Regions from separate parts of the Ectothiorhodospira sp. BSL-9 genome, predicted to be linked through region 1. Evidence: predicted binding sites of a transcription regulator. Region 1 holds the regulator's gene; the other holds the start of a gene.

Region 1 (5,879 bases):
GTGGCCCCGGCTGATGAGTTCCAGGGCCAGTTCGCTCTTGCCCACGGCGCTCTCGCCGGTCACCAGCACCCCGATTCCCAGCACTTCCATGAACACCCCGTGCAGGGTGGTGGTTTCCGCCAGCTTGTTGCTGAAGAAGTAACGCAGGATATTGATCAGTTCATGGCTGGGCAGGGCGGTGCGCAGCAGCGGTACCGACTGGCGTTCCGACAGGGTGCGCAGCTCGGGGAGGGGCTCCAGGTTATCGGTGACGATCAGCATGGAGGAGGCGCCGCTGCACAATTGCTCCAGAATGTCTCGCTGGGAGTTCTTGCGCAGCGACCACAGGTAGCGCATCTCGTCGCTCCCCAGTACCTGGATCTGATTGGGGTGGATGATGTTCAGGTGACCCACCAGGGACGGGCTCCCATGGGGGGTGGAACGGTGCGATATGCTCCGGCCACACCCCTGGGTGCCCGCCACCCAGACGAGGCCCAGGCGCTCCTCCATGACCTCCATGATGTTGCTGACGGTGAGCGAGTCGGTCATGGGGTCATCCGGTGTCTTCGGTGTCCCATTCCTGCACCAGAGTCAGCAGGTCCGAAGGGCCGGAGGTGCTGCGCAGCCGGGCCAGCGTCTCCGGATCGGAGAACATCCTGGCCAGCAACGCGAGGATCTGAAGATGCTCGTCTGTGCAGTCTGCCGGCACCACCAGCGCGAACAGGATGTCCACCGGCTCACTGTCTGGGGCATCGTAGTCGACGCCCTTTTCCAGCTTGAGCAGCGCGGCACAGGCCTCGCTGGCGCCGGCCAGACGACCATGGGGGATGGCCACGCCATGCCCCAGGCCCGTGCTGCCCAGGCGCTCCCGGGCCAGCAGGCTGTCGAAGATCTCGCCCTGGGTGAGCTTGGGCAGATGATTGGAGAGCATCTCGCCCAGCATCTCCAGCGCACGTTTCTTACTGCTCACGTCCGTCTGGCAGTGCACCCGCTCAGGGGCGAGAAGATCACCGATGTTCATGAAGCGTTCACTCGATGTGGTTGCGGTGGGAGCCTTCAGCCCGGTGGTGGTCCTTGAGCTTCTCCTTGTGCTTCACCACCTGGCGATCCAGTTTGTCCACCAGGGCGTCGATGGCGGCGTACATGTCCGTGTGGCTGGCCTCGGCATGGATGCTGTTACCGCTGAGCAACAGGTTGCTCTCGGCCTTTTGCTGCAGCTTCTCCACGGTCAGGATCACGTGCACGTCGATGACGTTGTCAAAATGCCGCTCCAGGCGCTCGAACTTCTCGTTGACGTAGTTGCGCAGGGCGTCGGTCAGGTCGACGTGATGACCGGTGAGGTTGATCTGCATGAGATGACTCCTTGGAAATAGGTAGGGATGGGTAATGAGCAGGACGGCTGCGTGGGTTTGCTTCAGACGAGCCGCTTGCGTTCGTTGGATGGCGGAATGGCCATGGCCTCACGGTACTTGGCCACGGTGCGTCGTGCCACATGAATACCCCGATCCACCAGGACCTGGGCGATCTTGCTGTCACTCATGGGCTTGCCCTGGGGCTCTTCGGCAACCAGCTTGCGGATCATGGCGCGGATCGCGGTGGCTGAACACTCACCGCCGTCGGCCGTGCCCACATGGCTGGAGAAGAAATACTTGAATTCGTAGATACCCCGGGGGGTATGCATGAATTTCTGGGTGGTCACCCGGGAGATGGTGGACTCATGCATCTCCAGTTGTTCGGCAATATCGCGCAGCACCAGAGGTTTCATGGCCTCGTCACCGTATTCCAGGAAGGCACGCTGGTGCTCGACAATGGCGGTGCCCACCCGTAGCAGAGTCTCGTTGCGGCTTTGCAGGCTCTTGATGAACCAGCGGGCCTCCTGGAGGCTGTTGCGCATGTAGGTGTTGTCCTGGCTGGAATCGGCGCGGCGCACGAAACTGGCATACAGGGGGTTGACCCGCAAGCGTGGCGCGATTTCCGGGTTGAGCTCCACCTGCCAGCGGCCCTCTCGCTTGCGCACGAAGACATCGGGAATGATGTATTCGGGCGAACTGCTGCTGATGACCCCGCCTGGGCGCGGGTTCAGTGTCTGAATCAGGGCGATCACCTGCTGCAACTCGCCATCATCCAGCCCCAGGCGCCGCTGCACGCCCTTGTAATCACGTGCACCCAGAGCGTCCAGGTGTTCACGGGCCAGGGTGCGGGCCTCGGTCAGCCAGGGTGTGTCCTCCGGGAACTGGGCCAGTTGCAGGCCCAGGCATTCGGCCAGGTCACGTGCGCCCACGCCCACCGGGTCCAGGTGCTGAACCATGTTCAGCACGGCTTCCACCTCGTCCAGTTCCAGGTCCATCTCCCGGTCCGTGGCCAGGGCTGCGTGGATCTGTTCGATGGGTTCGGCCAGATAGCCGTCTTCGTTAATGGAATCAATGATGGTCAAGGCAATGGCCCGGTCACGCTCACTCATGGACGACAAATGCACCTGCCACATGAGGTGTTCATGCAGGCTTTCCGAGGGTCCGGTCTGGTTCTCGAAAAGGTCGCGCCCGTCGTGATCCGACTGTCCGGCGCTGGAAGGGGGCACATCGTAGATGTCGTCCCAGTTGCTGTCCACCGGTAATTCGTCGGGGATCTGCTCCTGACTGCCCTCGGCGTTGCCTTCCGTCTCGGCGGCGGCCTCCGCTGCTTCTGCTGCCTCGGAGGTATCGGCCTGCTCCTGCTCGCGAGGCTCCTCGCTGGCGGTCTCCTGATCTGCCTCCGTGCCCTCCACGGCCTCGAGCATGGGATTGATTTCCAGGGTCTCCTGGATCTGGGCCTGCAATTCCAGCGTCGAGAGCTGCAGCAGGCGAATGGCCTGCTGCAGCTGCGGGGTCATGGTCAGGTTTTGACCCAGCCGGAGCTGGACGGACGGTTTCAACATAGCACGACGCGCGCCATCGGGCCGGGGCCCGGGTCTTTGATGCCTGATGATGAAGGCGGGGGCAGGCCCCCGGCGTAAATGATGCTTTCAAGAGAGATTATACGGTGTGCCAGCAAAAATGGGACCCATGTCCCGAAAACCGCACGCTGAATGGGGAGTCTCGGCTTCACAGGCGGAAGTTCTCCCCTAGATAGACGCGGCGGACCTGCGGGTCGGCCAGTACGTCTTCCGGCGCGCCCTGGCTGATGATGTGCCCGCCACTGAGGATGTAGGCCCGGTTGCAGATGCCCAGGGTCTCGCGCACATTGTGGTCGGTGATCAGTACACCGATGTTCCGTGACGTGAGATGGGTGATGATCCGCTGGATCTCGATCACCGAGATGGGGTCCACGCCGGCGAAGGGCTCGTCCAGAAGGATGAAGGCCGGCTCGGTGGCCAGGGCACGGGCGATCTCCACGCGCCGTCGTTCGCCACCGGAGAGACTGACCCCGGCGTTGTCGCGGATGTGCTGGATCTGGAACTCCTCCAGCAGGGATTCCATCTTCTCCAGACGCTGGGCCTTGTTGAGGTCGCGGCGGACCTCCAGCACAGCCATGATGTTGTCTGCCACGGAGAGCTTGCGGAATACCGAGGGCTCCTGGGGGAGATAGCCCACGCCCATGCGGGCCCTTGCGTGCATGGGCAGTCGGGTGATGTCGCGGCCGTCCAGGCGGATCTGGCCTTCGTCGCAGGGTACCAGGCCCACGATCATGTAGAAGCAGGTGGTCTTGCCAGCGCCATTGGGGCCCAGCAGGCCCACCACCTCCCCACTATTGATGTGGATGGAGGCGCCGTCCACGGGTTTGATCGCCCGGTAACGCTTGACCAGCTTGTCGGTCTCCAGGCGGCTCATGGCGTGTCGCCGTCCTCTGGGCGAGAGCGATCACGGTCACGGGGTGCGAAGATGGCCTCTACCCGGCCTGTGTCACCGGTGCTGGCTTCAAGGGTGGCGGCCTCCAGGTTATAGACGATGCTGCTGCCGCGGAATTCGTCGTCCCCCTGCCATACCCGGGCCTCGCCGGTGAGCACCACCCGCGGTCCATCCGGAAAGAACTCCATGCGTCGTGCCTCGGCGCGAACCTCGCGGTTGGATTCATCCCGCGTGGTCAGGGTGGCCAGGCGTCCTTCGGAGACCATGCGCTGGAGTTGCCGCTGGGGGGCATGCACTGTCACCTCGTCGCCCGTGATGACGGTGTCGCCCTGGGTGATGGTGACGTTACCCTTGTAAACACTCACCCCCCGCTGATCGTCCAGGCTGGCGCGATCCGCCTCGATGCGGATGGGCAGATCGGGGTCGTGCTGGCCCTGTGCGGCAGGCATCCAGGCCAGCGAAACGGCCAATAGCAGCCCCGCCAGGTGCGGGCCCGTGGGGATGTCAGTGCGGAACATAGGTGCCTCTTACCTGACTCTCAAGTTCCAGGGTATCCCGGGTCAGATCCAAAGTCATGCCCACCCCTTCTGCCTCGCGGTGAGTGCTCACCATACGGGCCAGGGCGTCGGTTTGCGCCTGGCGGGAAAGGGTCCATACGGTGACATCCCGGCTGGTGATGGTGATGGGGGGGTGATCGGGGGCCTCGGGGCGGTTCAGGCGCACGTTGCCCAGCAGCTGCACCTCGTCGCCAGCGGGTGAAACCCAGCCGCGTTCGGAACGCAGGGTCCAGTCGGGAGCGGGGGGGTGTTCCATGATCAGCACCGGGGCCTCCACATGGCTGGAACGGTCTGCCTGGCGTTGCTCCATTCGGGCGCCGGAGAGCCGGTACTTGAGATTGCCGGACTCGTCCATGCTCCAGACCACAAAATCCTCGGCGAAGAACTGATTGGCCTCGGGGTCCACCTGGGTGGTCGGCACCACGCGCCGTTCCTGGGCATTCTCCGCGAGCCAGAAGCCCACGGCGGCCACCAGGGTGAGTGCCATGATCAGCAGCAGTCCTGAAAGGCGGCGACTCATTCCAGATAGGGGGCCAGGGCGGCCTGCAGGTTGTCCTGGGCCTCCAGGATGAACTCGCAGGCCTCGCGCACCGCTCCACGGCCGCCGCCTGCCCGGGTGATGTAATGGGCATGCTCGCGCACCAGGGGGTGGGCGTCGGCCACGGCGATCGCCAGCACGGCGCGACGCATCACGGGCAGATCCACCACATCGTCGCCCATGTAGGCCGTCTGTTCGATACCCACACCGGCCGCCTTCAGCAATCCACCCAGGGCATCCAGCTTGTCGCGACGGCCCTGGACGATGTGCTCGATGCCCAGGTCGCGACAGCGGTGTTCCACCACCTGGGAGCGTCGCCCGGTGAGGATGCCGATCTGCACGCCGCTGTCGGCCAGCATGCGGATGCCATGGCCATCGCGGCTATTGAAGGCCTTGTACTGCTGGCCATCGTCCCCCAGGTAGAGGCTGCCGTCGGTGAGCACGCCGTCCACGTCAAGGATGAGGAAGCGCACGTCGCGGGCACGTTGTCTAGGCGTATCATTCATGGGGCAAGGATACCACGGGCCCGCCGTACCACTTCAGACCACGCCGGCGCGCAGCAGGTCATGCATGTTCAGGGCTCCCACCAGGCGCTGGCCCACGTCCACCACCGGCAGGGCGCTGATCTTGTGGTCCTCCATCACCTTGAGGGCCTCGGCTGCCAGCATGCCCGACTGCACCGTCTTGCATTGACGGGTCATCACATCACCGATGCACGTGCTGCGAATGTCGATGCCGCGGTCCAGGGTGCGGCGCAGGTCGCCGTCCGTGTACACGCCGATCAGGTTGCGGTGCTCGTCCACCACCGCGGTCATCCCCAGACCCTGGCGGGTGATTTCCATGAGGGCATCGGTCAGTGGGGCGTCGGCCCGCACCAGGGGGATGCGTTCACCCGTGTGCATGATATCCCCGACATGCAGCAGCAGGCGCCGCCCCAGGCGACCACCGGGGTGGGAGCGGGCAAAGTCATCGGCGGTGAAA
Region 2 (5,879 bases), 1.5 Mb from region 1:
CGGCACGTCCAGGATCACGTCCAGGTTCAGGTCGGATTCCCCTTTCCCCTTCCTGGATTCATCCATCAGATCTTCAAACTCCGCCCGGGAGACCTTCTTCGCCCCCATGGCCGCCGAACTCTCACCTGCGTGTTCGAAATCATCATCCTTGCCCGGCTTCGCCTTGGTGGCCTGATCGCCTTGGCCAGCATCCTTGGCGGCACCCTTGCCAGCCTTGGCATCGGCTTTTTTTGTCTCGGCGTCCTTCATGGAAGCTTCCTGCTCGGCCAGCAGCTTGTCCAGGTCGTCCTGGGCACTTTGCTCGCTTCCCTCGCCTTCAGGCTTCTGGGCCTGGCTCTCGGCTTCGGCCTGTTCCGCCAGCGCGGCAGCCCAGGGATCTTCTGCGTCTGCAGCGTTGTCCTGTTCGTTCTTTTCACTCATGGGAGCCTCCTGATATTCAGTTCGAGAGCTTCACTTGCCCTACAATCTTCAATGCATTGAATCCATTGGAAACGCCAAACTCACCTCGCAGGACGGGCACGTCCTCCGCCCGCAGAATGATGTTTTCAGGCATCTCGATGGGGATCACGTCCCCCGGCTTGAGGTTGATCATCTCCGCCACGGTCAACTCGGCCTCTGCCAGGGTCGCGCTGACATTCACCTGAATCATCTTCAGCTCTTCCCGAAGGGCCTTGGGCCAGCGATCGTCCACATCGGCGCGATCGCTTTGCAGGCCAGTATCCAGCTGATCCCGGATCGGCTCGATCATTGAATAGGGCATGGTGATGTGGAACTCACCACCACCACCATCCAGTTCCACCTGGAAGGAGCACACCACCACCACTTCGGTGGGGCTGACGATATTGGCGAACTGCGGATTGACTTCCGAGCGGTTGTATTCGAACTCCAGATCCATCACCGGGGCCCAGGCCTGCTTGTAATCCCGGAAGGCCTGCTCAAGCAGCATGCGGATCACCCGCAGCTCCGTAGGCGTGAACTCCCGACCTTCGATCTTGGCTGGGTAACGTCCATCCCCACCGAAAAAATTGTCCACCAGAATAAAAACCAGCTTGGGATCAATCACGAACAGGGCCGTCCCTCTCAAGGGCTTGACGCGAACCATGTTCAGGCTGGTGGGCAGGTACAAGGAATGGACATACTCCCCGAATTTCATCATCTTGAGACCGAGCACCGAGATCTCGGCAGACCGGCGCAGCAGTTCGAACATACCGATACGCATGTAGCGGGCGAAGCGTTCGTTGATCATGTCCAGGGTCGGCATGCGACCCCGCACAATGCGATCCTGGGTGGTCAGGTCATAACCACGCGCCACCCCATCATGGGCCAGGAAATCCTCCTCGGTTTCCACTGCCCCGCTATCGACCCCGTGCAAGAGGGCATCAATCTCGTCCTGGGAAAGAACATCATTGGTCGGCATGGCCCAGCCTCACTGCATCACCAGGTTATTGAAATAAATCGCTTCCACGTTCGCGGGTGCCCCGCGCTGCTCCAGCACACCACGAATCTCATCCAGCACCTCGGCGCGCAATACCTCCTTGCCCTCCGACGTGACCAGTTGGTCATAGGTCTTCTGGCTCAGCAGCAGCATAAGATTGTTGCGTATCACCGGCATGTGTCGCTCCACGCCCGTAAAGACGTCTTCATTGCGTGCCATCACCACGATGCCCACCTGCGCAAAGCGGATGCGCTCCGAGCCGGAGAAATTCACCACCAGCGGTGGCTCCAGCGGCAGGTATAGCGGCTCGGCCACAACGGTCTGCTCTTCTGCCGGGCGATCTCCTGGCATCACCAGGAAATACCAGGCGGCAGCCCCTCCCACCGCGGCAGCCACCACGAAGGTCACCAACACGATCAGGATCAGTTTCAAGGCGCCCCCCTTGCCACTGCCTTTGCCGGCATTGGGATTCAGGTCGAGCTTGCTTTTTTCAGGTTTCTTGGCCATCGGTTGGTCTCCCTCTACTGGGGTTGATGCAAGGCATATGCCACACAGGAAAACCCCGAAAAATAATCTATTAATCAGAAAGTTAAGATTTACCCGCCAAACATCGCGCCATAATCTTGACAGACACCATAGACGCAAACACGCCCCCTGCGCCGTGAGAAGCAGGGGGCGTGTCAAACCTGGGGGAGTCTAACGAAGTGACGATACTTGTGCCGACATGATGGCGGATTAACCGCCTTCATGCCAGATCGTTCAACTCGTCATGGTCATATCCTGAAGCGGCCTACCGAAGACTGCAGATCGGCCGCCAGACGGGCGAGTTCCTCGCTGGCGCGGGCAATCTGATCCGAGCCGGTTGCCGTCTGTTCAACGGCATGACTGATGTTATTGATATTGCGATTGATTTCCTCCGCCACCGCAGACTGTTCCTCGGCGGCGCTGGCAATCTGCGCGTTCATATCGTTGATGGTCCCAACGGACTGATTGATGGATCGCAGGCTCTGACCCGCCGACGCCGCCTGCTCAACGCTGTCGCGAGCCTTGGAACGACTGGTGGCCATGGTTTGCACTGCCTCATGGGTACCCGCCTGGAGACGCTCGATGATGCCACGGATATCATTGGTGGATTCCTGTGTGCGACTGGCCAATGTGCGCACCTCATCAGCCACCACTGCGAAGCCACGCCCCTGCTCACCGGCCCGAGCCGCCTCAATGGCTGCATTCAGGGCCAGCAGGTTGGTTTGCTCGGCCACATCGCGGATCACATCCAGCACCTTGCCGATCTCATCGCTTTGATGCGACACCCGCTCGATGGCCTGCGCCGCATTCTCCACCTCATTGGCCAGCGTCTCGATGGAATCAATCGTCCGGTTCACCACATCATTGCCGGCATGCGCCTCCTGGTTCGTTCCGGTCGCCGCCTGAGCCGCCTCGGAGGCGTTGCGAGCAACATCCTGGACCGTGGTGGCCATCTCGTTCATGGCCGTGGCCACCTGATCCGATTCGCTTTGCTGCCGTTTGATCTGCTGAACCGTCTCCTCGGTGGTCGCCGAGAGTTGCTCTGCGGCGGCGGCCACCTGGGCAGAGGCGCCAACGATCTGGCGCACCAACTGATGGATCTTGTCCACAAAGCCGTTAAAGGAGTGGGAAAGCTGTGCCAGTTCGTTGCGCCCCTCGGCGGGCAGACGCTGTGTGAGGTCACCATCCCCCTGGGCGATCTCATCCATGCGCTGGGCGGTGAGTCTGAGCGGCACCACAATCCCCCGGGCGATAAACCAGGCCGCCAGCAGCCCACCCAGCATGACCAATGCCCCAATACCCAGGACCCGCATCAATGCCTGACGGTACTCAGCCACATACTCACTGCGGTCAATCATCACTTCCAGTACACCCACGGGGCGGCCAGCGAAATCCATGACCGAGCCTGCGTAGAGGGCGACGGCCTGCCCCTGGTGCTCAATGGCTTGCAGAAGGGTTTCTCCCCCATCACCCGATCCAGGTGATCCTCGCGGAAGCGAGCCGGGCCACCGATGGTGCCGGCAAAGGTCTCAAAGCCCCGCTCAGTGGGGATATGCAGGGCCGCACGAACACCATATTGCTCGGTAAAGTCCTGAAAAAAGGGTTCTCCGAAGGACAGTCCGAACTCCACCACCCCCACCGACTCGCCCTGGTAGCGAACCGGTGTCACACCACGCACACCCAGACCAGCCACACCGCGCTCGAGCCCTCGCACAGGACGCCCCTGGCGATTGGCCTGAACCACGGTCTCGCGCATGGAGCGCAGATCATCACCATGGCGATCCAGCATGTGCAGGCGCAGGAACGAGGTGGCGGGGGCCGTCAGGAACTGGAACTGAACCGCATCATATTCATCGCGCATGCGCTCAAAGATAGGCAAGGTGAGTTCCGTCAACGCCTCGCGGTCCCGCTCGGCAAAGGCACGCTGCACATTCGGCTGACTGGCGACCACCTCGGCCTGCGTCTGCGCCCGCAGACTCGTCTCCTCCACGGAGGCCTGCAGCGCCGTAAACAGATCCTCCAGTTGCCTCAACTGGGCGCGCTCGGTGATCTGGCTGATGGCATTGAGCGCTGTAGGGATGACCAGGCCCAGGGTGACCAGGAGCACCGCAGCAACCCCCACCAGCAGGCGGGTACTGATGCGAATGTTGTTCAACATATCCTGTTACTCAGTTGTGGTTCTTTGTCCCTTTGGCTCCGGGGCAACTGTTTTCAGGCATAGGCATCCAGCAGACCCGATGGCCTGCCCGGGATACCGCCATCCTGAGCCTCGCCACCGGCTGCCCCTTCGGCCTGGGTCATGCCAGCCTTCTGGCCCTCCTCCTGGCCGGTCTGCCCCCCATCTCCACCCTCCCGGTGCGAGATATCCACGTCACCCAGTTGCACGCCGCTTTCCGCAAACATTTCCCGCAACCGGGGCATGGCGGCGTCCAGGGCATCCCGGGTGACCGCGTGGGCCGCCAGGAACTGCACGTTGGCGCGATCCCCTTCCATGGACACGCGGATCTCCAGCGGCCCCAGGTGGGGTGGATTCAGGCGCAGTTCGGCTCCCTGTACATTCTGGTTCACCATCCATAGCACCCGGTTGCTCACCGCTTCATTCCATTTGGGTTGCGACATGGGCACATCCAGGCTCATGACCCGCAGACCCGACTGCTGCTGGGACGCAGGCTGCAGGCCCAGTGACACATCCCCGGCCATGTGTACGGACAGCCCCTCCCGGCCCGCGCCCTCAGCCTGGGGGATGGCACGTGCCAGCAGGGTCTCGATGGACTGCATCTGGGCCGTGGACTGCATCTGAACCGGCGTCTGTGGTTGAACCTGCCCCTCGACACCCCCCCGCCATACCTGCGCCATGGCGGCGGCCAGGAGGTTGGGGCGACTGTCCTGCTCCCCAGTCTGTAACGGCAACACCTGGCCGGGTTCTGGCAGTTCTCCGCCCCGCAAGGCCTGGAGCATGGCGAACAGCGCCTGTGCATCGGCCTCGCCCTGCTCCTCCATCAGCGCCCTGAGCTGGTCGGCATCCAGATCGGTCGGCAACATCAGACCCTCTGGTAACTGATCGCCGAGTTCCCCGGGCAGATCCGCTTCCAGCGCCTGAAAATGCAGTAAAAGACTCTCCCAGAAGTTGCCTCCCTCGGCCAGTTCCTCCTGAAGCTCAGGTGGCAATTCCTTGACGAACTGCGCCAGACCGCCTTCTCCGGAGCCCCGCACGGGCAGGGGGAATTGCATGATGGGCATATCCATGACGGGATACCTATGTGATGGCCACTCTTGACCAATTAACAGTCAAGAAACGTGCCGTTCTAGAAATCCGACTTGCGTTGCACATTGCGATCATCCTGCTCGGCCTGCTCCCGTCGATCCATCTCATGACGCTCCTCGACCTCAAACCGTTCAACCACACGGTTGATCGCCTCTGTGCGCCCCCGGGCCTCGACCCACTGACCGCGACTGCGTTCCAGCTCTGCCCTCGCCGCCTGCACCAGCTTCATCTGTTGCTCGATGGCCTGGTTCAGCCGAGACAGGAATAACCGGTAGTCCCGCAACCCCAAGCCATTGAGAGGGACGGACGTGCTGGACTCAAATCGTTGGGCATATTCATCGCGATACCCGCTCAATTCATCCAGTCTGGCAAGGCGGTCTTCCAGGGTCTTCTGCCAGTCCCCCAACTGGCGTGCCGCCTTCTGCTGTCGGGTGTCGGCCAAACGGGCCACGGGTTCCATACGCTTGGATCGATTCATTGGATCTCACCTCACGACGAGGTTGCGCGACCGGCAGGAGCAACCTGCTGGGCGGGTTTCTCTGCCTGTGCCGGCTCCCGCCTGGATACCAGGTCTTCCAGCGCCCGCAGGCTCTTCTTGAAGTTCACGGCCTCTCGAAGGTCCTGTTGCAGAAAACGCTCCAGACGGGGAAACAG

The links. Region 1 encodes sigma-54, which starts transcription at its own class of promoters, with help from an activator protein. Its sites were predicted from a motif close to TGGCANGNTNCNTGCTT; they were not measured.
Region 2: fliL (flagellar basal body-associated protein FliL) is a predicted target of sigma-54. The motif match lies at 2,102-2,118, and genes of this name have one in related genera.

Annotation. Positions count from the first base shown of each region.
Region 1 covers NZ_CP011994.1:429,882-435,760, reverse strand. The annotation lists gene hprK (HPr(Ser) kinase/phosphatase) at 1-528, opposite strand, end outside; gene ECTOBSL9_RS02245 (PTS sugar transporter subunit IIA) at 533-1,000, opposite strand; gene hpf (ribosome hibernation-promoting factor, HPF/YfiA family) at 1,008-1,331, opposite strand; gene ECTOBSL9_RS02235 (RNA polymerase factor sigma-54) at 1,394-2,893, opposite strand; gene lptB (LPS export ABC transporter ATP-binding protein) at 3,060-3,785, opposite strand; gene lptA (lipopolysaccharide transport periplasmic protein LptA) at 3,782-4,321, opposite strand; gene lptC (LPS export ABC transporter periplasmic protein LptC) at 4,308-4,847, opposite strand; gene kdsC (3-deoxy-manno-octulosonate-8-phosphatase KdsC) at 4,877-5,404, opposite strand; gene ECTOBSL9_RS02210 (KpsF/GutQ family sugar-phosphate isomerase) at 5,438-5,879, opposite strand, start outside.
Region 2 covers NZ_CP011994.1:2,440,399-2,446,277, reverse strand. The annotation lists gene fliN (flagellar motor switch protein FliN) at 1-420, opposite strand, end outside; gene fliM (flagellar motor switch protein FliM) at 437-1,417, opposite strand; gene fliL (flagellar basal body-associated protein FliL) at 1,427-1,942, opposite strand; partial or broken gene ECTOBSL9_RS11370 (methyl-accepting chemotaxis protein) at 2,209-4,118, opposite strand; gene ECTOBSL9_RS11365 (flagellar hook-length control protein FliK) at 4,172-5,191, opposite strand; gene fliJ (flagellar export protein FliJ) at 5,266-5,703, opposite strand; gene fliI (flagellar protein export ATPase FliI) at 5,715-5,879, opposite strand, start outside.